Regions from separate parts of the Sporosarcina sp. P37 genome, predicted to be linked through region 1. Evidence: riboswitches for the same ligand, from Rfam matches in the RefSeq annotation. Region 1 holds a riboswitch; each other region holds the start of a gene.

Region 1 (7,378 bases):
GAATAAGAGCGGACGTCCTGTTCGGTCAATGCCAATGTTGTTTCAACCGTCATTTTAAGTCGTCCCCTTTCTTATGCTTCTTGTCCAACTGTCTCGTCTTCAATACCAAGCTCTTCTTTAATCCAGTCATATCCTTGGCTCTCAAGTTTCTCAGCCAATTCAGGTCCGCCAGTTTTGACGATTCTGCCCTGCATGATGATGTGCACGTGATCCGGCTTGATATAGTTCAACAAGCGCTGATAGTGAGTGATGATCAGGCAGCCGAAACCTTCGCCGCGCATTTCATTGATTCCTTTAGAAACAACTTTCAATGCATCGATATCCAGACCTGAGTCAATTTCGTCAAGTACTGCAAATTTTGGTTTCAACATCATAAGCTGAAGAATTTCGTTGCGCTTTTTCTCTCCGCCTGAGAAACCTTCGTTCAAATAACGTGTTGCCATATCTTCATCCATTTCCAGGAACTCCATCTTGCTGTCCAGTTCACGGATAAATTTCATCAAGGAAATTTCGTCGCCCTCTTCACGACGGGCATTCATTCCTGAACGCAGGAAATCTGCGTTTGTTACGCCAGTGATTTCACTTGGATACTGCATTGCAAGGAACAAACCAGCTTTCGCACGCTCATCCACTTCCATTGCCAGAACGTCTTCTCCATCAATTGTGATGCTTCCAGATGTAACTTCATATTTCGGGTGTCCCATAATTGCAGATGCAAGTGTGGATTTCCCCGTACCATTGGGACCCATGATTGCATGGATCTCATTTGTATTTATTGTTAAGGTAACACCCTTCAAGATTTCTTTGCCCTCAATTTGGACATGAAGATCTTTAATTTCCAAAGTTGCCATTCCAATACCTCCAGTATGATCACTTGAATGGTTTATCCATTCTCTATTTAGTATCATTCTAATCTTAACCCATATTTGATTCGGTTGCAAATGTTTAAGAATCATTATAAATTATAAGCAAATTCATTGATTCTATGGGCCTCTATGAAATTTCACAGTTTATCATTTTTCAATTGACAACTAATGAATGAGAATCAACGAGAGATTAGTACATAAGAATTAGACAGAAAAAAGCCAGTCAAATGACCGGCTTTTTCTCTGTACTATGCTTTTTTTGTAAAACGGTCGACGATCATTGCAAGTGCGCCGTCGCCTGTAACATTTGTTGCTGTTCCGAAACTGTCCTGTGCCAGGTACAGCGCAATCATTAACGCCACCATAGCGTCAGTGAATCCAAGCATGGTGGAAAGAAGTCCAGTTGCCGCTACTACTGCACCGCCCGGCACACCCGGGGCTGCAATCATCGTAACGCCCAGCATGAAAATAAATTGCAGATACATGCCAAAGCTAATGTCGAATCCATTCATCAGCATGACGCCGATAGAGCAAGACACAATTGTGATCGTACTGCCTGACAAGTGAATAGTCGCAAACAGCGGCACCGCAAAATTTGTCACCCGTTCAGAAGCGCCGGTCTTTTTCGCCTGACGCAGTGTAACAGGAATCGTTGCGGCTGATGATTGCGTGCCGATTGCTGTTAAATAAGCAGGCAGCATCGTTTTCATCAGGACAAACGGATTACGTTTATTCAATGTACCCGCCACTGTATACTGGAATGTCAGCATAATCAGATGAAGAATGATGATCATGACAAATACCAGGATAAATACAGACAATACATTTGCCACTTCACCGGTATACGTCATATTTAAGAAAATCCCGAAGATATGAAACGGCAGCAGCGGAATGATTACGACAGAAATAACTTTGTCGATAATCAAGTTAAACTCTTCAAAGAATGACAGCATCGTCTTTCCCTTAATCGCCGCCATGCCAATTCCAAGCACGAATGCCATGAGCAGCGCCGTCATAATTCCCATCATCGGCGCCATTTCCATCTCAAAGAAGGCTTCTCCGGCAGCACGTGCACCTTCCGCAATCTCTGCATCAGTGGATTGATGAATAAAATTAGGCAGAATAGTCGATGCCGCAGCATACGCGAGCAATCCTGCGGTAATGGTGGAGCCATAGGCAAACGCTGCAGACATTCCCAGCAGCTTCCCTGACCCCGCCCCGAGCTTCGCAATACTTGGCGCGATAAACGCAATAATGATGAGTGGCACAATAAAGTTCAAGAATCCGCCAAACAACATATTGAACGTGGCTGCTAATCGAACGAACCAGTTCGCGAAACCTTCATGAATCGCGGGCAGCAATAATCCAAGTCCGATCGCCAGCGCAATGGCTATCAAAATACGCCAAATAAGCCCTAGTTTAAACTTCACAATACGTCCTCCTCAAATACACATATGTATGACTGAAACAACACAACTTTACCACAAGAGCGGGGAATAGAGAAGAAAATATTTTAGTTTATTTAGTGTCTTTGCTGCGGGGATGAGCGGGTGGCGGGCGGCTATGAGCGGACGCGATGACGCATTGAGCGCGTGGACGGCAGCTATGAGCGGGTGTGAAGACGCATTGAGCGGATACACGACAGCTATGAGCGGAGGCGATGCCGCATTGAGCGCCTGGACGGCGGCTATGAGCGGGTGTGAAGCCTCATTGAGCGCGTGGACGGCAGCTATGAGCGGACGCGATGACGCATTGAGCGCGTGGCAGGCAGCTATGAGCGGATACACAGCAACTATGAGCGCGTAACACCATATATGAACTCTATTTCCAATATAAAAACCGGCAGCTGCTCCAGCTGCCGGCCTTCTATTCATTATTTTACTGGAACTACTGATCCAGACCATTCTTCTACGATGAAATCTTGGATTTGTTCTGAAGTTAACACTTCTATCAATGCTTTGATTGCGTCGCTGTCTTCGTTACCGCTCTTTACAGCGATTACGTTAACGTAAGGAGACTCTGAATCTTCCAAAGCGATCGCATCTTCCATTGGATTTAAGCCGGCGTCGATTGCGAAGTTTGAGTTGATCAATAATGCGTCGCCTTCATCATTTTTGTACAATTGCGGCATTAATGCTGCTTCGTAGTTTGCGTCAAACTCCAAGTTCTTCGGATTTTCAACGATATCTTCTACTTCCGCCTTCACTTTTTCCACATCGTCAGCAAGCTTGATCAAACCTTTTTCTTCAAGCATAGCCAGTACGCGCCCGTGATCCGCTACAGAGTTACTGATTAAGATCGTTGCACCATCAGGAAGTTCTTCCAATGAATCATATTTCTTTGAGTAGACACCGATCGGCTCGATGTGAATTGCACCTGCATTGACAAAATCATAACCGAAATCTGCAATTTGACTCTCTAGATATGGAATGTGCTGGAAATAGTTCGCATCCAATGTGCCTTCATCCAAATCTTTGTTTGGCAGTACATAATCTGTGTAGCTCTCAATCTTCAAATCGTACCCTTTTTCAGCCAATAGTGGCTTCGCCTTTTCTAAAATTACTGCGTGCGGCGTGTTGGACGCTCCGACTGTCAAAGTCGTTTTGTCGCCCTTTTCTGCGTCATCTGCATCCTGTGCCGCATCTTCGCTGTTATCATCTTTTGTGCCGCATGCTGCCAGTGCCAGCACAAGTGCCGCCGCGAATAGACCAAATAAAAACTTCTTCATCTTCACATTTCTCCCTCTCCATTACTGGATTATATTTATGGTTGACAGGTTTCCCTGAAAATCCTGTTATCGCTTGTCCATACGTTTTACAAAGAAATCACCGATAAACTGAATGATGAATACGATGATCAAAACTAAAATTGTCGCCATCATCGTCACATCGCCGCGGTTACGCTGGAACCCTTCCAAATACGCAAGTGTACCGAGTCCCCCGGCGCCGATTACCCCTGCCATCGCTGTATATCCGACCAGCGCAATTGACGTCACTGTAATCCCAGACACTAGCGCGGGCATGGATTCAGGCAACAGCACTTTGAAAATGATGGTAGAAGTTTTCGCACCCATTGAACGTGCCGCTTCGATAACTCCTTTATCAATTTCTTGCAGCGCAATCAGCACCATGCGTCCGTAGAACGGTGCTGCGCCGATAATTAACGCTGGCAACGCGGCATTCGGTCCGCGCATACTTCCAATAAGCAAATTAGTCAGAGGCAGCAATAAAATAATCAAAATGATAAACGGAATGGACCGGAACACATTGACAAATGCCCCTGTAAAGACATTGGTGATTTTATTGGCCCAGAGTTGCCCCGGACTTGTCAGGAATAGCAGCAAACCGAGTGCGACACCAAAAATAAACGTGAATAACGTGGAGTACGCGGACATATAAAGTGTCTCGCCCGTCGCCGCCCACATTTTCTCCCAATTGACGTTCGGGAACCACTGCTCAATCATTCTTCAGCACCTCCGTCTTCACTTCATTGGCATCTAAGAAAGCGATCGCTTCATCAACAACCGCCGCGTCCCCTGCCAGCTGCAAGACCAGTGTGCCGTACGCGCCGTCCCGTGTAGTCGAGATATTTCCCTGGACGATATTGACCTCAATCGGGTATTTCCGGATCAGCTCAGCAAGGACAGGCTGCTCTGTACGCTCCCCGATGAAGGCTAGCTTAATCAGCTTTCCGTGTGGAGTTTCCTCCTGCAGGTGTGCGATCGCTGCGTCTGTATCGCCAGTGTCGGTCACCTGTGAAATAAAACGCTTTGTAATGTCAGCCTGCGGAGATTGAAAGACGTCGAGCACGTTGCCGATCTCCACGACCTTCCCTGCTTCCATGACTGCTACACGATGGCAAATCTTACGGATAACATGCATTTCATGCGTGATAAGGACAATAGTCAGTCCAAGACGTTCATTGATGTCTGTCAATAAATCGAGGATTGCATTTGTCGTTTCAGGATCAAGCGCGGATGTCGCTTCATCACAAAGTAGTACTTCCGGGTCATTCGCAAGTGCGCGCGCGATGCCGACACGTTGTTTTTGACCGCCTGATAACTGTGCGGGATAAGCTTTTTCACGGCCAGTCAACCCGACCAGATCTATCAGTTCTTTTACTTTTTGCTTGCGAACCGATTTTTTCACACCCGCAATTTCGAGCGGGAACATAATATTCTCTTCCACGGTTCTTGACCACAGCAAGTTAAAGTGCTGGAAGATCATACTGATTTTCTGACGGGCATTGCGAAGACCGGCTCCTTTTAATGTCGTCATTTCCTGTCCGTGAATCATAATGCTGCCGGACGTGGGTGTTTCAAGACCATTCAGCAGCCGAATCAAAGTACTTTTTCCTGCACCACTGTAACCGATGACGCCGAAAATTTCTCCTTCTTTGATGGTTAGCGATACATCATCTACCGCGATTATTTCTGAACGGTTCAAATGGAATTTTTTATGAACGTTTGTTAGTTGAATCATTTTCTGCACCACCTCATGTAATCCTCTTTCATTGTCTTCTAACGCCTGCCGGAGCTTAACGGCGTCTTTCGCTTTTGGTAATAAAAAAACCTTTCTGCGGACAAGCAGAAAGGCCGAACGTATAAGTCATTATGTACGTTTCCATTTCTCTCATCTGTCAAAGCGACTTGCTCTGAGTGAATTGGCACCATTTCACAAATGTGACGGTTGCCGGGCTTCATAGGGCACTTCCCTCCACCGCTCTATATAAGAGTTTTGTATTCAGTTGATTACCCTACTTATACCACACATTGAATTCCATTGTCAACTGAGTTTCCCGAGTAGAAACGGCACGGATTGAAAGGCATAAATCTTTTCAATTGGCTGCCCTTTACGATGAATGAGCAGGCACGGCACACTTTCGATTTCATATTCAATTGCAATTTCCTGAACATAGTTTAAATCTGCTTTTCCGATAGGTAACTTCGGACGCATCGTTTCAATTACATTCAGCATTTTGGAAGCAACTGCACATGTACCGCACATCGGGGTAAATAAATAGAAAGCGGCCACTTGCTCTGCCGCCTGTGCACGCTGCCAGTCTTCTATTGTCCAGTTATTCATGAGGTCCACCTGCCAAGTAGTTCGGATGTACTTTAAAATTGGCGGCCGCTAAAATGGCAGCCAATAATTTGACGGGGGTCGTTTCCACTTCACGGTAGAGACGGTCCGTATATAAATGTCTCGCTTCCGGATACAGTTGTTTGAAGAGCTTGCGAATAGAATCGCCTGAAGCGTCCGCATCCAGAAAAACGAAGAGTTCCTGTTGTTCGTAGGGTGCCAGCAGTTCTTCAATATGGTACGGACTGATGGTGCCGTTAGTACAGAGAATCTCCACCGGCTCAGCAAGGATCGGCAACAGCCGCTTGCGGTCGGAGCCGCCTTCCACAATTAGAACTTTCGTGTCCATGCTGTTTCCTCCCAGCGTATAAAAAAAGCGCTGAAACGTTCCAGCGCATTTAAATTTCGGTATTATTCAGCTGTCATTTCCTCGTACTGCTCAGCTGTCATTAACGCATCAAGTTCAGCTTTGTCTTCGATTTCGACAACAACCATCCACGCATCTTCATATGGAGATTCGTTAACTAATTCCGGGCTGTCTTCCAGATTTTCGTTTACTTCCACAACTTTACCAGTCAGTGGAGCGTATAATTCTGAAACAGTTTTCACTGATTCAACGCTTCCGAAAGGCTCGTCTGATTTCAATTGATCGCCTACTTGCGGCAATTCAACGAACACGATGTCCCCCAGTTCAGACTGTGCGAAATGTGTGATTCCAATTCGGTATTTACCGTCTTCTTCTTTTACCCATTCATGCTCTTCTGAATAACGCAATTCTTTTGGTGTGCTCATGTCGTTACCTCCAAAATTATAATAGTTTGTCTTTATTCAGTTTGCCATAGTTCCCCTGTAAAAACAAGAAACTAAATCATTTCTTCCACGTTTCTGAAAACGCGGTTTCATTAAATCCGACGGTAACTTTTTGGCCGTCAGAGACGATCGGCCGTTTAATGAGCATCCCGTCCGAAGCGAGCAATGTGATTTTTTCATCGTCTGTCATAGTTGGCAGTTTGTCTTTTAAGTTAAGCTCACGATATTTCTTGCCGCTTGTGTTGAACAACTTTTTCATTTCAAGGCCGGAGTTCTTGATCATCGTGCGCAGTTCGTCTTCGCCTGGAGGTTGTTCTGCAATGTTTTTTTCCTCGAATGAAATCCCTTCATTCTCAAGCCATTTCTTCGCTTTGCGGCACGTGGTGCATTTTGGATAACCGTAGTATGTCATAGTCATAATGGAATCCTCCTTTTTTTCAGTATAGCAAATAAGCGTATGCTGATGCCAACCAAGCGACGGGTCACTTTTTTTAGACTTTGAGAGGCTGGAGTTTGGCCAGGGGCGGGGATGGGCGCTTCGGAGGGGACGCTTTCCCGGGGGCCCGCGGTGAGCCAGCCAGGTCGCGTTGCTTCCTTTGGCTGTCTCGCCTGTCGGGCTGA
Region 2 (7,378 bases), 500 kb from region 1:
ACACTTCATACAGCAGCGAACGCATTTGCTGTTTCAGAAGTAAATGCCAATATGGGAAGAATCGTTGCTACGCCGACAGCAGGATCGGCCGGAATTCTGCCCGCCGTGCTTGTGCACGCACTCGACAGCGGCAAATTTACACGCGAACAAATTGTCTTGTCGATGTTTACCGCATCAGCACTTGGGTTAGTCATTGCAAATCGGGCCTCTATATCCGGAGCAGCCGGCGGATGTCAGGCAGAAGTCGGATCGGCAACCGGTATGGCTGCTGGCACACTGGTTGAACTTGCCGGGGGAACGCCGGTTCAAGTAGGGCATGCGATTGGTATCGCGCTGAAGAACTCACTGGGGCTCGTGTGTGACCCTGTCGCAGGATTGGTGGAAATTCCTTGCATCATCCGAAACGGCCTGCATGCCATTACTGCACAGGCCGCCGCGGATATGGCCATGGCTGGTGTGGTCAGCATTATCCCGCCGGATGAAGTCATTCATGTCATGCACGAAGTCGGCCAGCAAATGCCAGAATCCTTGCGTGAAACAGGAATCGGCGGACTTGCCGGGACACCCACTGGCCAAAAACTGAAAACTAAAGTATTCGGCAAAGAAAAAGAGCAAAAAGAAAAAAGCGGAGGCGCTCCCGCCAAATACCAGAGCGCCTATGAAATCATCGGCCCTGTCATGATCGGCCCTTCCAGCTCACATACTGCAGGTGCTGTGCGAATCGGCAATGTTGCATATCAATTATTGAACGAGCAGCCGATTCATGCAAAGTTTTCACTGATGGGTTCTTTCGCCACTACCTATCAGGGACACGGAACTGACTTGGCACTGTTGGCGGGTGTTATGGGGTACAATACGACCGATGAAAGAATTCCGCATGCAAAGGAACTCGCTGAAGAGACAGGATTAGAATATGAATTCACGAACCGGGTGCTCGGCAGCTACCACCCAAATACCGTACTCGTCGAGCTGACAGGACCGACCAATAAAATTAAAGTCCTGGCAAGTTCACTTGGGGGAGGTAAAATCGAAGTGCAAGAACTGGATGATTATCCGATAAAATTCTCAGGTGAACGTCCGGCATTGTTGATCCGCCATACCGATCAAAAAGGTGTAATCGCTGAATTGCTGGGTATTCTATCAAAAAAAGGAATCAATATTGCACGCATGGCAAATGAACGGTTTGCGATTGACGGACCGGCAATTACGATCTGCGAAATCGACAGCCGGGTGGACGAAGAAATGCTGACACAATTAAAACGTGACGTGCCTATCATTGACGATATTGTTTTGGTAGAGACAGAGTAATAAAACAAAGTAAAAATACCAGACCTGAAGACATATTATTTTGTCTCCGGGTCTGGTATATTTTTATCTCACTGCTACAGGATTACGATTATTTTTCCATCCACTCCGGTTTGCCAAAACCTTTAAATTCGGAATCGATGACTTCTAAAAACTGCTCAGACTCTACTACTTCAATGATATCTTTCGCAAATTGCTTATCTTCATTTTCTGTTTTCACAGCGACAACATTACGGAAACGATCCGGCATGTTTTCTAAAGCCAGCGCGTCCAATAAATCCATATTTGCCGCAATTGCAAAGTTCCCCGGAACCGCAGCCAAATCAGCCCCTTCTACAGAGCGGGGCAATTGCCCTGCCTCAACCGGCTGAATAACCAGGTTTTTAGGATTTTCTGCGATATCTTTCTCAGATGCCGTCAATTGGTCTATTTCTTTATCCATTTTTACTAATCCCGCGTCTTCTAATACATATAACGTTCTCGCTGCGTTGACGGGATCATTTGGTATCGTAATGGTTGAGCCTTCTTCAATCTCATCAAGTGAATCATATTTGTTTGAATAAATGCCCAGCGGCGCTGTCGGCACTATAATCAGCTCCGAGAGTTCCATATTATTTTCCTTCTCAAAATTCGTTAAGTACGTAATGTTTTGAAACAGGTTTGCATCTATATCCCCATTGTCCAATGCAATATTCGGCTGAATATAATCACTGAATTCTGTGATGGTCACAGTATACCCCTTTTCTTCAAGTCCAGGCTGAATTGCTTTTTTCAGCATGTCGCTGTAAGGGCCTGCTGTTGCACCAAAACGAAGGTTTTTATCATCATCCGATTTTTCAGCAGTCTTTTCTCCTCCGCAGGCAGCTAAAGCGGCTGCTGCCAAAGTTAGTATGAAAGCAAGTACCAGTTTCTTCATCATCCATCTCTCCCCTATTATCTTTTATCTATCATTTTTGAAAAACGGTCTCCGCTAAATTGTATCAGCTGTACAAGAACGATTAAAATAGCGACAGTAACCAGCATAATACTGTCATCATATCGGTAATAGCCAAAGCGAATCGCCAAGTCACCTATTCCTCCGCCGCCAACAAATCCGGCCATTGCCGAATAGGCAACCAGGTTGATCAAAGTCAATGTAAGTCCTTGGATAATACTTGACTTTGATTCAGGCAGCAATACATTCCAGATAATCATCCACGGCGAAGCCCCTGTTGATATAGCAGCTTCTATAACACCTTTGTCTATTTCACGCATCGATGTTTCAACAATTCTTGCGAAGAAAGGAATGGCTGCCACAGAAAGAGATACACTTGCTGCAGTTGGGCCAATCGTGTTCCCTACGATTAGTTTGGTTAATGGGATTAGTGCTACAAGCAAAATAATGAACGGAATAGAACGGACGACATTGACGAAAAATCCGACTATAGAGTTAATTGCACGATTCTCCAGAATTAATCCTTTATCCGTTGTAAATAACAGAACCCCAGGCGGCAGACCGATAACTAAAGCAATGGAAAGTGAAATACCGATCATATATAACGTTTCGCCGAAAGCTTTTGTGATATCCGGCATCAGTTCTATGATATGGGACACATCGAACATATTATCGGATCACCTCCACTTCAGCATTTTGTTCCAGTATGTATGCAATGGCCTGCTCTACATCTTCGCGCGCTCCCTGTAATTCCATCAAGAAAATCCCGAGTGCCCGTTCCTGAATATATTCAATCGACCCGTGCAGGAAATTCCCTTTGACTTTATACTTCTGCATCGTATCGGAAATTACACCTTCCATTGCGACTTCACCTTTAAACGTGATTTTTATCAATGTGCCGGCTAGGCCGGCAGTGACACTTTCAGGAATATCATAAGAAACCACACTGCTGATAAACTCCTTCGTCAAAGGTTGAACAGGATTAGCAAAAATGTCATACACCGGACCTTCTTCAATCACTTTGCCCGCTTGCATAATCGCCATCCGATCACAAATCTCTTTTACCACATTCATCTCATGTGTAATTAAAACTATTGTGATGTTCAACTCTTTATTGATCTTTTTCAGCAGACGCAAAATGGACATAGTTGTGTTAGGATCCAGTGCGGATGTCGCTTCATCGCAAAGCAGCACAGATGGATTATTGGCTAACGCTCTTGCAATACCGACACGCTGCTTCTGTCCCCCGCTCAACTGCGCAGGATATACATTGCGCTTGTCAGACAGTCCTACCATTTCAAGCAGTTCCATGACACGTGCCTCTATTTTGTCTGAAGGCATTTTTGCCGCCCGCAGTGCAAATGCAATGTTTTCGAATATCGTCTTTTGGCTGATTAAATAAAAGTGCTGAAAAATCATCCCTATTTTCAAACGTGCCTGCCGAAGCTGTGCTCCCGATAACTTCGTTAAATCTACATCGTCGATTAAAATAGTGCCGCTTGTAGGCTTTTCCAACAAATTCAAACAGCGTATGAGAGAACTTTTTCCCGCTCCGGAATATCCGACAATGCCAAATATTTCCCCGGTCCCGATGTCCAGTGATACATCATCTACACCTTTTACCACTTTATCTTTTGTCTGATACGCCTTAGACAAATGTTGTATTTGAATCATGTTCTCCCTTCTTTCTGTATCCCAGCAGTTACTAAGTACATGCAGCTGAAATTAATCTTTTATATTAAAAAACTTCTTTCATTTTCTAAATGAAAGAAGTACTGAACTATTCTCAGCTTATCTCTCAGATGGAAAACCATTCTGCAGGATTTGGCACCTTCCTTGTTTCATTCAAGGGGTTGCTGGACTTCATCGGGCCTTTTCCCTCAGTCGCTCTCGATAAGAGATTTCTATTAAATTCTATGCGTAAAATATATACTAGTCTGAATTAATTAAACTGTCAAGCTGATTCACGCTATATTTTCATAAAATCCGACTTTTTCTATCAGTATTATTTTTTCTCCATCGATTCATTGCATTATCCGGCATTGAATTACAATCCTTCTATTGTAAAGTCTAGTATGATCTATGTATACTTAACGCAAATACCTCATCAGAGAAAGAAGGAATAGACTATGGCTTTGTCCAATCGGTTACAAAAGCTCCCTCCGCATTTCTTTACGTTATTACTGGAAAAAGTAGAAAAGGCACAGGCTGAAGGCAGAGACGTTATTAATCTGGGACGCGGAAACCCTGATCAGCCAACACCTACACATATTATTAAAGCGCTGCAGGAAGCTGTTGAAGATCCGGCCACACATGGCTATTCTCCATTTAGAGGAACACTTGCGCTGAAACAAGCGGTGGCAGAATACTATCAGCGGGAATATAACGTCACAATTGATCCTGAAACAGAAGTTGCGGTACTCGGAGGCACGAAAATTGGCGTCGTAGAACTGCCGCTGGCTATTATGAATGCAGGCGAATTATTACTCCTGCCCGATCCGGGGTACCCTGACTATTTATCGGGAGTCAGTTTAGCGGATATCCGATTTGAAACGATGCCGCTGCGCAAGGAAAATGATTTTCTTCCTGATTATGAAGAATTAACTGACGAGCAGAAAAAAGATGCTAAACTGATGTACTTGAATTATCCGAGTAATCCTACAGGCGTGACAGCAACACCTGAATTTTATGAAAAGACGGTGGCTTTCGCCAAAGAAAATCAAATTGCTGTTTTACAGGATTTTGCGTATGGAGGAATTGGTTTTGAAGGCAAGAAGCCAATCAGTTTTTTACAAACTGAAGGAGCAAAGGATGTTGGCATTGAAATGCTGTCCCTCTCTAAAATGTATAATATGGCAGGCTGGCGCGTCGGCTTTGCGGTCGGTAATCCTGAAATAGTGGAAGCATTAAATCTGTTGCAGGACCACTTATTTACAAGCATCTTCCCTGCGGTTCAGCGGGCGGCAATCGAGGCTTTAACAGGCCCGCAGCAATGCGTAGAAGAGTTAGTGGCGCTTTATCAGAGCCGCCTGACAGTATTGCTCACAGAGTGCGAACGCATCGGCTGGGATGTAACAGCGCCTACTGGTTCATTTTTCGCCTGGCTTCCAGTTCCCGACGGATTTACAAGCGAAACCTTTGCTAATTTATTGCTGGATAAAGCAGATGTTGCGGTATCTCCTGGAAACGGGTTTGGCGCGCACGGCGAAGGATATATTCGCGTCGGTTTATTAGAGAGTGAAGAACGTCTGGAAGAAGCCGTGCGCCGCATCGAAAAGCTCGGTTTATTTAAGTAAGAAGACGCTCATCTTACATGAAGTAAATAAAAAGCCTCCTTGTGATCCCGTTATATTCCGGAATCACAAGGAGGCTTTTGTTGTGAGTGTACAAATAACTGCTGTCATTTCAAAAAGAAGGTCAGTCCAGATCCACACTATTTAACAATGCACGCACTTCATCAGTCGTATTCGTGCTCATCAGTTCATTTCTGAGTTCAGCCGCACCGCGGAACCCTTTAATATAAATCTTAAAAAATCGGCGCAGCGGTTTAAATAACCGCGGTTCAAGCTCTGTCGAATATTTATCAAAAAGATCCAGGTGAATACGCAAAAGATCCAGCAGTTCTTTATGATCATGCTCTCTCTTCTCTGTTTCAAATGCAAATGGATTGTGGAATATTCCGCGGCCAATCATAACCCCATCTACGCCATACTTTTCTACAAGCTCGAGACCCATTTGGCGATCGAGAATGTCTCCGTTAATAGTCAGCAGCGTATCAGGTGCTATTTCATCGCGAAGTTTCTTGATTTCAGGAATTAACTCCCAATGCGCATTCCCGTTGCTCATCTCTTTGCGGGTGCGCAGATGGATTGACAGATTGGCGATATCTTGCTCCAGCACATGTCTGAGCCATGTGCGCCACTCTTCAATATCTGTGTAGCCAAGGCGGGTTTTCACACTGACAGGCAATCCCCCTGCCTTCGCTGCCTGTATGATGGCGGCTGCCGTGTCGGGACGATTGATCAGACCGCTCCCCTTGCCTTTTGTCGCCACATTCGGCACAGGACAGCCCATGTTAATATCCAACCCTTTAAACCCAAGTTCCGCCATCCCTATGCTCATCTCGCGAAAATGCTCAGGCTTATCCCCCCATATATGTGCGACAATCGGCTGTTCATCTTCCGTGAATGCCAAACGGCCGCGCACACTGAAAATACCTTCCGGATGGCAAAAGCTTTCTGTATTCGTAAACTCGGTGAAGAAGACATCCGGCCGTGCCGCTTTACTTACAACATGGCGAAACACGACATCCGTTACATCTTCCATCGGTGCTAATATAAAAAACGGCCACGGTAAATCACGCCAGAAATTAGTGCTCATCGTTACGTTCAAATCCTCTCTTCATAACTTGCCTATGTGTATGAATACTTCAGCTTTCCTGAACATACATAAACTGTGCACAGGCCAGTCTTTCTATTATACAAAAGAAATGATGGTGAATTCCACTATCTTTTAGTAAGCATTGAAAAAAGCAGCTGTAACAATCATCCTGGCGTTTATTTGACAGAAGTAAAACCGCTGCTGTCAGATGAGCAGCGGTTTCGTATATTTTGCATAAAGAATTGGGTGTACTCGCTCTATCTGCGTCTTATTTTTTCACTGCCCAGCGCCTTCATCAGCGATATGACCATAAGCAGCATGACGAATGAAAATGGCAGGGCAGCGATAATGATCGTATTTTGTAAAGCGGACAGGCCTCCGACTGACAACAAGATCAATGCAATGGATGATTGAAGTATACCCCAAATAATTTTCACACTCGCAGGCGGCGTCAGCGATCCATATGTCGATTGCATCCCCAGCACAAATGTTGCCGAGTCCGCACTAGTCACAAAGAATGATGCGATCAGCAGAATAGCTATAACGGAAATGATAAATGACCACGGCAACTCATGGAACATTTCAAAGACTACCAGCTCTGTCGAAGAACTTGCGATATCCGCAATTCCGCTGCGCTGCATATCAACTGCAGTCGTACCGAATGCGGAGAACCAGAATGCACAAAGTAATGTTGGAGCTAAAAGTACGCCAACCATGAACTCACGGATCGTACGTCCTTTTGAAACACGTGCGATGAAC
Region 3 (7,378 bases), 170 kb from region 1:
TGCCGTTTTTATCATAAATATAACCGTCAGAATCACTGCACGCAACGACCTTTGCACCAAGCTGCATAGCTTTTTCCATTGCATACGTCGAAACATTTCCTGAACCTGACACGACAACTGTCTGGCCTTCAAATGAAAGTCCGTTTTCTTTCAGCATCTCATCCACGAAATACACCGTACCATAGCCCGTCGCTTCTTTCCGGCCCAAGCTGCCGCCGTGATCCGGATTCTTTCCTGTAAGGATACCGGCCTCATAGCCGCCTTTAATACGATTATACTGGCCAAATAAATAGCCGATTTCACGTTTGCCCACACCGATATCTCCTGCCGGCACGTCAATATCCGGACCGATATGTCTGCTCAGTTCCGTCATGAAGCTTTGTGTAAAACGCATGATTTCACGATCTGACTTTCCTTTTGGATCGAAGTCCGAGCCGCCTTTACCTGCGCCTATCGGCTGTCCGGTTAAGGCATTTTTGAATATTTGCTCGAAAGCCAGGAATTTCATAATACTGTTATTGACGGATGGGTGAAAACGCAATCCGCCTTTATAAGGTCCAAGATCGCTGTTGAATTGAACGCGGAAACCTCTATTGACGTGAACTTTCCCTTTATCATCTTCCCAAGCTACGCGGAATGAAATGATTCGTTCAGGTTCTGTAATGCGCTCAAGAATACCGTTTGACATAAATTCGGGATGCTTGGCAAAGACCGGACGAAGGGAATCGAATATTTCTCTTGTTGCCTGTAAAAATTCCTTTTCATCTGGATTTCTTTTCTTTACCAGTTCATATACTTCATGAACGTAATCATTTGCTCGTTTACGATTGTTATAATCTACTTCACCAATCTTTGTCATCTGCAATCATCCCTTTCCAAGTTGTTCGTTATGCGTTCATGAGCGACTAGTCGCTCACTCTCTCTATCCTATTTCTTCAGAAACACTAGTGTTAGTTTATGAAAAGAATAAATCCTGCTTAATAAATTGAATTTTAATTGTTCGCAATATTTCTTTGTATTTCAATATTATTACTGAAAACAGAGCAAGTTACAAGATTTTTTTCTAATTTCTCTATTTCCATTTAACTTTTGTGTCAATTTTATGTACTCTCTTGATTATTTTCATTTACACTTCATTGAATATAGTGTATTATTAAACTATTCAAACAATTGGTGTTGAACTATTGATTTGAATAGGTTTCCGAACGCGTGGGAACTACTACGAAAAGAAAGAGGCGAAGCGCCATGACAAAGAAATCTCATACATTCCGCTCATTTTTAGGAGCAAACTTACTGCTAATCATGACATTTGCTTTCCTACCTGCTTTACTCGTAAATCCAGACATGGAAATGTTCCAAAACGCAATGAAAGTATTAACGAATGAATAAAAAACGTATCACAGAGCCTTTCCTGATTTCAGGAAAGGCTCTTGTTCTGTAAAACATTGTATCCGTCAAAAGCGCATTATTTTAACTGCATACAGATAATGCGTGATGCAATGCCTCAGTTTTTACCGTTTTCGCACAGTGAACCGATCTTCAAGCAGCAGCCAGTTTTGCGGAAACGCAAGTCCGAGTTTCCAGTACATGATGCCGCGCAGTCTAAATTGTTTTAACAGATTAAATTTCGCATTAATGCTCCTTGCATCTTCAAACCATACTTCATGTTGTGTGCCTTCTGCATCGTAGTACGTAAAATGCGGTGCCTGCGCCAGCGCATCATATTCTATTGCCGCGTTTACCTCGATTGCCAAGTTAGTCGCTGCTCTGGGACTGAGCGCCGCGGCAGCTTTACTGTCCGGCTGACCAAACGGAGCAGACCAATCATACCCATATAAATTCTGGCCTAAAAAAATTTTCTCCCGCGGGATCTGACTCACTGCATATTCTACAACTTTTGAAACCGGTCCAATGGGGCTGACGGCTTGCGGTGCACTGTATGTGTAACCCCATTCGTAGGTCATCAGTGTAACGAAATCCACAATCTCTCCATGTGCTTTATAATCATGCGCGCCATATATTCCTGTCGTCACTTCTCCTGCCTTTGGGGCCAGCGCTGTAGAAAGTGTAAGACCAGCTTTGTGAATCTGGTCCCGTGCATTACGCAATAACTGGTTATATAATTCTCTGTCTTCAGGGAACAGTAATTCAAAATCGAAATGAATATCATTATAGCCGACTTCTTTGGCGATTTTTATAGCATTTTGAATCATCCGGTTCTGTGCTTCAAGATCAGTGAATAGGACATGCCCCAATTCTGCACTGAACGAAAAATTCTCAAGATTGCTTAGCACCATCATATTTACAGCCCCTGCATTGCTGGCGATAGCCGGAATATCTGCCAGACTGGGCGCCTTCAGTGAGCCGTCCCGCTGGACTTCATAACTGAACATCGCCAAATAAGTCAGTCCATCCACGCGTCTGCGCACTTCAGCCAGCATGTCCTGACTGACCGGGGTTCTCGGTTCTACATACAGTAACGAGTCAATTGGCGTTTTGACTTCCTGAGGGATGTACAGCCGCTGACCGATCATCAATCGTGAGGAAGGATTAATCGAATTAATTTCCGCTAGTCGTGCGACGGTTAATCCGAATCGCTGGGCAATCAAATACAGACTGTCTCCCGGCCGCACCCAATAATATGAGCCGACAATCGGAATGACAAGCGCTTGTCCCACTGCAAGTCGCGTGTCGCTTTCTAATTCATTCGCTTCCGCAATTTGCTCGTACGGAACGCCGTATATTTTACCGATTTTGTATAAGCTCTCCCCTTGTGAAACTACATGAATCTGCATGAACTCCACTACCCTTCTCTAGTTCTACCCCAATAATATGATCACATACTGCCCGCTATGCATGAATTAACCAATCGATTGATTATGTGTATACGTTCATCTTTGCTTCACATACTATCCTCGATGCAAACGACAATTGAAGGAGGAAATGTAGTTGACAAATCAATTCGAAACATCTCAAAACATGCAGGGCGAACAGGTTCCCCCATCGATGAATCATGGCGGTCATGAATTATTTGATGTTCATGAAGTTCTAAATGCAGCAGTGGGAGCTTTGAATCAATCAATGATTCTGCGTCCTCATGTACAGGACCCCGAACTTCTGGATATTCTGGACCGCCAATACCGGTTTATGCTGGACGAATACAATATTACCGTCGAATGCTTCAAATCAGGCAAAGACCCTTCTCATCCGACCCAGCGTTACCAAATGAAGGCAGGCAGCGACTTTGTCTACGGCATAAAGGAAAAAGCCCCTTCCAAGCCAATCCACTCCACAAGTGAAATCACTGATGAGATCATATCCGGGTTCTTGCTTGGGGCTGCCAAGGAAGGCGCGACAGGCAAGACAGCCGCTTCATTGGAAGTATGTAACCCTGTTGTCCGCCGGGTACTTGCCGATTCTGTAGCGAACTGTATTGAAATGGCCTATGAATTGGCGATTTATCAAAACAAGCATCAGTATTACCAAGTGCCGCAGCTGAATACGCATGATATGCAGATGCTATTGAATTCATTCGCCCCATTTCAAGGTCAGCCAGCCATGCCCAAAAACCTTCAATAACCGTTCTGTTTCAGCAGGTGGAGTCATTACTCCATCTGCTTTTTTGCTTTCCTGTACATTATATTTGTATACTGTAGTGAGAAATACAGCTAAAGGGGTGCTACTATGAAAGTTGCGATTTTTGATTTTGACGGTACATTGTACAAAGAAGAAACGTTTAAATTATTGATGGATCAATTAAAAAAACATCCGGTCCACAAAAAATACTATGGGAAATTTTATCGTTCCATCCTGCCGCTTTATATCCGGTATAAATTAAATATTCTTCCTGAAAGCAAAATGAAAGAACGTTCCATGATGCTCTATCTGCAGGCACTCGAATCATTAACACTTACGGAGCTAAAAGGGTTTTTCACCGGCATGCAGGACGTCATGATGGCGGACTTTAATGAGCAAGTCGTCAGCCGCCTGGCAAAACACCGCAAAGAAGGTTACCGCGTGTTACTCGTTTCAGGTGCATATACACCTTTTTTAACTGCAGTTACCAGTCATTTGACATTCGATACAATCATCGGTACGGACATCCCGTCAACTGGAGAACATATCGCAATGGATCAGCCGTTTTTACATATTCAGGGCACAAGAAAAACCGAGCAAATCAATTATGCCCTGCGAGGAGAGAGCGTCGACTGGGCCGGCAGCTTCGCTTACGGGGACAGCATTTCGGATCTGCCCGTCCTGGAGCAGGTCGGGCATCCCGTGGCTGTTCGTCCTGACGAGAAACTCAGAGCTGTTGCAAAGAAACGGAACTGGGAGATTTTATAAAAAAGAAGAGCTCTGATGTAAGATCAGGGCCCTTCTCATTATGGCGACTTTAATGAATTGATATATAAACTGCCGTCTGTCTGAATTTCCGCATAAAATACATGTTCAGGTTTGGATATGCCTTGCTTTTTTAGCTGCTCTGTCAGCCAGACGTCGGTCAGTTTCAATTCACGCATATTCTTCTCTTCTACTTTGCCGTCCGTAATAATTTCTGTTGGAATATATTTCGGCGGCGTGACAGCTGCTTTTACATCTTTCTTCGTGGCAGGTTCTTCACCCGCTTTCAGCAGGACGCTTAAATTGCCGTTTGTTTCAAAAATAGCAAAATTGACGTCTTTCACGGAAAATACTGATTGCTCACGCAGCATCATATTCAAATCATTAAAACTTAACCGTAATTTTCGCAAAGAACCTTCGATAATTTTCCCATTTTGAATGACAATCATCGGCTTGTCGTCAAGCAGCACACGGAGCTTAATGGATTTAAACGATAAAAAATTAGCTAAAATTGTCAGCAATGCCCATAAGATCATGCCATACAGTCCGTTCAAAAATGGAGTTTCAGACTCTCCTGCCAAATCGGCTGCAATCGAACCGATCGTGATGCCTGTCACATAATGAAAAAATGTCAGCTGGGACACTTGCTTCTTCCCCATAAATCGTGCCAAAATGAGCAGCACGACAAATGAAATGACTGTACGCAGCGTCATCTCCCAAAAAGCCAATTCCCAAAATTCATCAATGTTCACAACATACACCTCCACTAGTCGGAGTATGTGCAAACTAGAAGCATCTATTCACCGCGCCTTTTAATTCCAGACATATGGCGTTTTTTGGTATACATAATAATTGAGCCAATTTGAGAACAATAAATGCGTGTGTGAACGCCATGTGTTTTTCGGTTCTTTTGTCGGGTCATCATTCGGGAAATAGTTTTCTGGAACGTCAATGTCCGCTCCCTTTTGTACATCCCGTGCATATTCTTCTGCCAGCGTATGGGCATCATATTCTAAATGACCCGTCACCATAATATGTTTAGAATCCTTGGAAATCACAATAAATGCACCCGCATCTTCAGAAGCTGAAAGCAAAGTCAAATCAGGATGTTTTTTAATTTCTTCCAATGAAACACCTGTGTGACGGGAATGCGGTGCCACGTAAACGTCATTAAATCCGCGGGCGAGATTCACCGTCGCATCAGTAATATCATGTGAAAACACACCGAAACATTTCTTTGGCAATTCAAACTTGTTAATACCGTAGTGATGATAAAGTGCCGCTTGTGCGCCCCAGCATATATGCAGGACGGAAGTAACATTCGTTTTCGTCCAATCCATAATTTCCTCTAACTCTTTCCAATAGACAACATCTTCAAATTCCATCAGTTCGACTGGTGCGCCAGTTATAATCATGCCGTCAAAACGGCGGTGTTTCACATGTTCAAATGTCGTATAAAACGTTTCCAGATGATTCTGGCTGACATTTTTGGAAACATACGTAGCTGTATTCAAGAATGTAACATTTACTTGCAAAGGAGTATTTCCCAGCAAACGGAGCAACTGCAGTTCCGTTTTTTCTTTTTCAGGCATTAAATTTAATATCAGAATATTTATCGGACGGATATCCTGTGCGACCGCACGTTCTTCGTCCATAATAAAAATTTTCTCTTTCTTCAATAACTCTCCTGCCGGCAGATGTTTCGGTATATTAATTGGCATTCCAATTCCTCCTTGACCTTTTCTCATTAGTATTTCCATATAAAAAAACCCTTTTTTCTAAAGATAAGAAATCAGGGTTTGCCGTTCACCGTTCTTATCTCTCAAGACAACAATCTTGTTGGAGGTAGCACCTTCCTGTCTGCACAGAGGTTGCTGAAGCTTCATCAGGCCAAATCCCTCAGCTTCTCTTGATAAGAAATATTTAATTATTGACTATTATAGCATTAATAAATAAATTGTATAGTTTAATTTTCAAATTTTTCTGCGCATTCGAGTTTCATAAATTGTAGACAGCGTCCGTTAGTGTATAATAGATACTACTAACTACTTTTCCCGGGGGCGGAGCTTATGAAGTCTTTAGGCATTGTTCGTAAAGTTGATCATCTCGGCAGAATTGTGATTCCAAAAGAACTTCGAAATTCTTTGCTGATTGATAAGGGAGACCCTATCGAGATTTTCGCAGAGGATGACCGGATTATTCTGAGAAAATACCAAGTCAATAGAGCTTGTTTCATTACTGGTGAAGTACTGGACGAAAATAAAGAGTTATCAAACGGCTTTTTCATCAGTCCGCAAGGCGCCAAAATCCTTTTGGAACAGCTGAAAGATTTCACGTAATAAAAAACCGTCTCAGTGATGAGACAGTTTGAGACTGAAGACAAACTCCAGTAATCAGGAGCTTGTCTTCAGTTTTTTGATGAGTTTTCAGCGTTGAGCAGACTGTCAGCACTTCGGTCTTACCGCATATCGACATGTGTCAGCCCGTTAAAACTCCGTGCTATATTACGTTAAACTATTAATAAACTCTTCGATCTCTTCTTTTGTTTTACGGTTTTTACTGACAAATCGGCCAGTTTCTTTGCCTTCACTGAATGCAACGAAGCTCGGGATTCCGAATATATCAAGCTGGCTGCAAAGATCAATGAAGTCGTCGCGGTCTACAGAGATAAATTGATATTCGGCGAATTCCGTTTCCAATGCAGGTAAGAATGGTTCAATCACCCGGCAGTCAGGGCACCAATCAGCGGTGAACAAAAAAATCACTCGTTCTTCTGTTTTAAGTTGCTCAAATTGCTCCATGGATTCTAGCTTTTTCATTTTCCGACTCTCCTTTATTGAATAGTACAGGCTTCACTATACACGTTTTTCGCAACTTCTTGTCATTAGACGACTTATGCGATTTACCGCTACTTTTTTTAATTACTGATGATTTCGGATAAAACAACAGCCATAACCGAACGTTCACAAATATTTCAATAATTACGTTCGTATTTACGTGTTTTTCATATTTTCTTGAAAAGTAATTGACAATAGTT

The links. Region 1 has a riboswitch for S-adenosylmethionine ahead of SporoP37_RS04625 (methionine ABC transporter ATP-binding protein). Riboswitches for the same ligand answer to the same signal wherever they lie in the genome.
Region 2: it holds a riboswitch for S-adenosylmethionine, as region 1 does, so the genes downstream of both, SporoP37_RS07110 (methionine ABC transporter ATP-binding protein) here and SporoP37_RS04625 (methionine ABC transporter ATP-binding protein) in region 1, are expected to answer to the same signal.
Region 3: it holds a riboswitch for S-adenosylmethionine, as region 1 does, so the genes downstream of both, metA (homoserine O-acetyltransferase MetA) here and SporoP37_RS04625 (methionine ABC transporter ATP-binding protein) in region 1, are expected to answer to the same signal.

What each region holds. Positions count from the first base shown of each region.
Region 1 is NZ_CP015349.1:862,905-870,282, forward strand. It holds gene sufD (Fe-S cluster assembly protein SufD) at 1-53, opposite strand, end outside; gene sufC (Fe-S cluster assembly ATPase SufC) at 72-851, opposite strand; gene SporoP37_RS04605 (dicarboxylate/amino acid:cation symporter) at 1,115-2,296, opposite strand; gene SporoP37_RS04610 (hypothetical protein) at 2,430-2,672, shown strand; gene SporoP37_RS04615 (MetQ/NlpA family ABC transporter substrate-binding protein) at 2,740-3,594, opposite strand; gene SporoP37_RS04620 (methionine ABC transporter permease) at 3,661-4,329, opposite strand; gene SporoP37_RS04625 (methionine ABC transporter ATP-binding protein) at 4,322-5,347, opposite strand; SAM riboswitch class I at 5,495-5,600, opposite strand; gene SporoP37_RS04630 (thioredoxin family protein) at 5,651-5,950, opposite strand; gene SporoP37_RS04635 (toprim domain-containing protein) at 5,943-6,296, opposite strand; gene gcvH (glycine cleavage system protein GcvH) at 6,359-6,739, opposite strand; gene SporoP37_RS04645 (arsenate reductase family protein) at 6,816-7,175, opposite strand.
Region 2 is NZ_CP015349.1:1,363,459-1,370,836, forward strand. It holds gene sdaAA (L-serine ammonia-lyase, iron-sulfur-dependent, subunit alpha) at 1-1,308, shown strand, start outside; gene SporoP37_RS07100 (MetQ/NlpA family ABC transporter substrate-binding protein) at 1,397-2,221, opposite strand; gene SporoP37_RS07105 (methionine ABC transporter permease) at 2,239-2,907, opposite strand; gene SporoP37_RS07110 (methionine ABC transporter ATP-binding protein) at 2,909-3,913, opposite strand; SAM riboswitch class I at 4,028-4,139, opposite strand; gene SporoP37_RS07115 (pyridoxal phosphate-dependent aminotransferase) at 4,369-5,535, shown strand; gene SporoP37_RS07120 (tRNA dihydrouridine synthase) at 5,657-6,619, opposite strand; gene SporoP37_RS07125 (glycine betaine uptake BCCT transporter) at 6,877-7,378, opposite strand, start outside.
Region 3 is NZ_CP015349.1:690,986-698,363, forward strand. It holds gene gdhA (NADP-specific glutamate dehydrogenase) at 1-859, opposite strand, end outside; gene SporoP37_RS17220 (hypothetical protein) at 1,246-1,389, shown strand; gene SporoP37_RS03625 (glycoside hydrolase family 18 protein) at 1,512-2,795, opposite strand; gene SporoP37_RS03630 (spore coat protein) at 2,980-3,579, shown strand; gene SporoP37_RS03635 (HAD family hydrolase) at 3,685-4,344, shown strand; gene SporoP37_RS03640 (YetF domain-containing protein) at 4,383-5,087, opposite strand; gene metA (homoserine O-acetyltransferase MetA) at 5,154-6,062, opposite strand; SAM riboswitch class I at 6,154-6,260, opposite strand; gene SporoP37_RS03650 (AbrB/MazE/SpoVT family DNA-binding domain-containing protein) at 6,411-6,680, shown strand; gene SporoP37_RS03655 (thioredoxin family protein) at 6,846-7,160, opposite strand.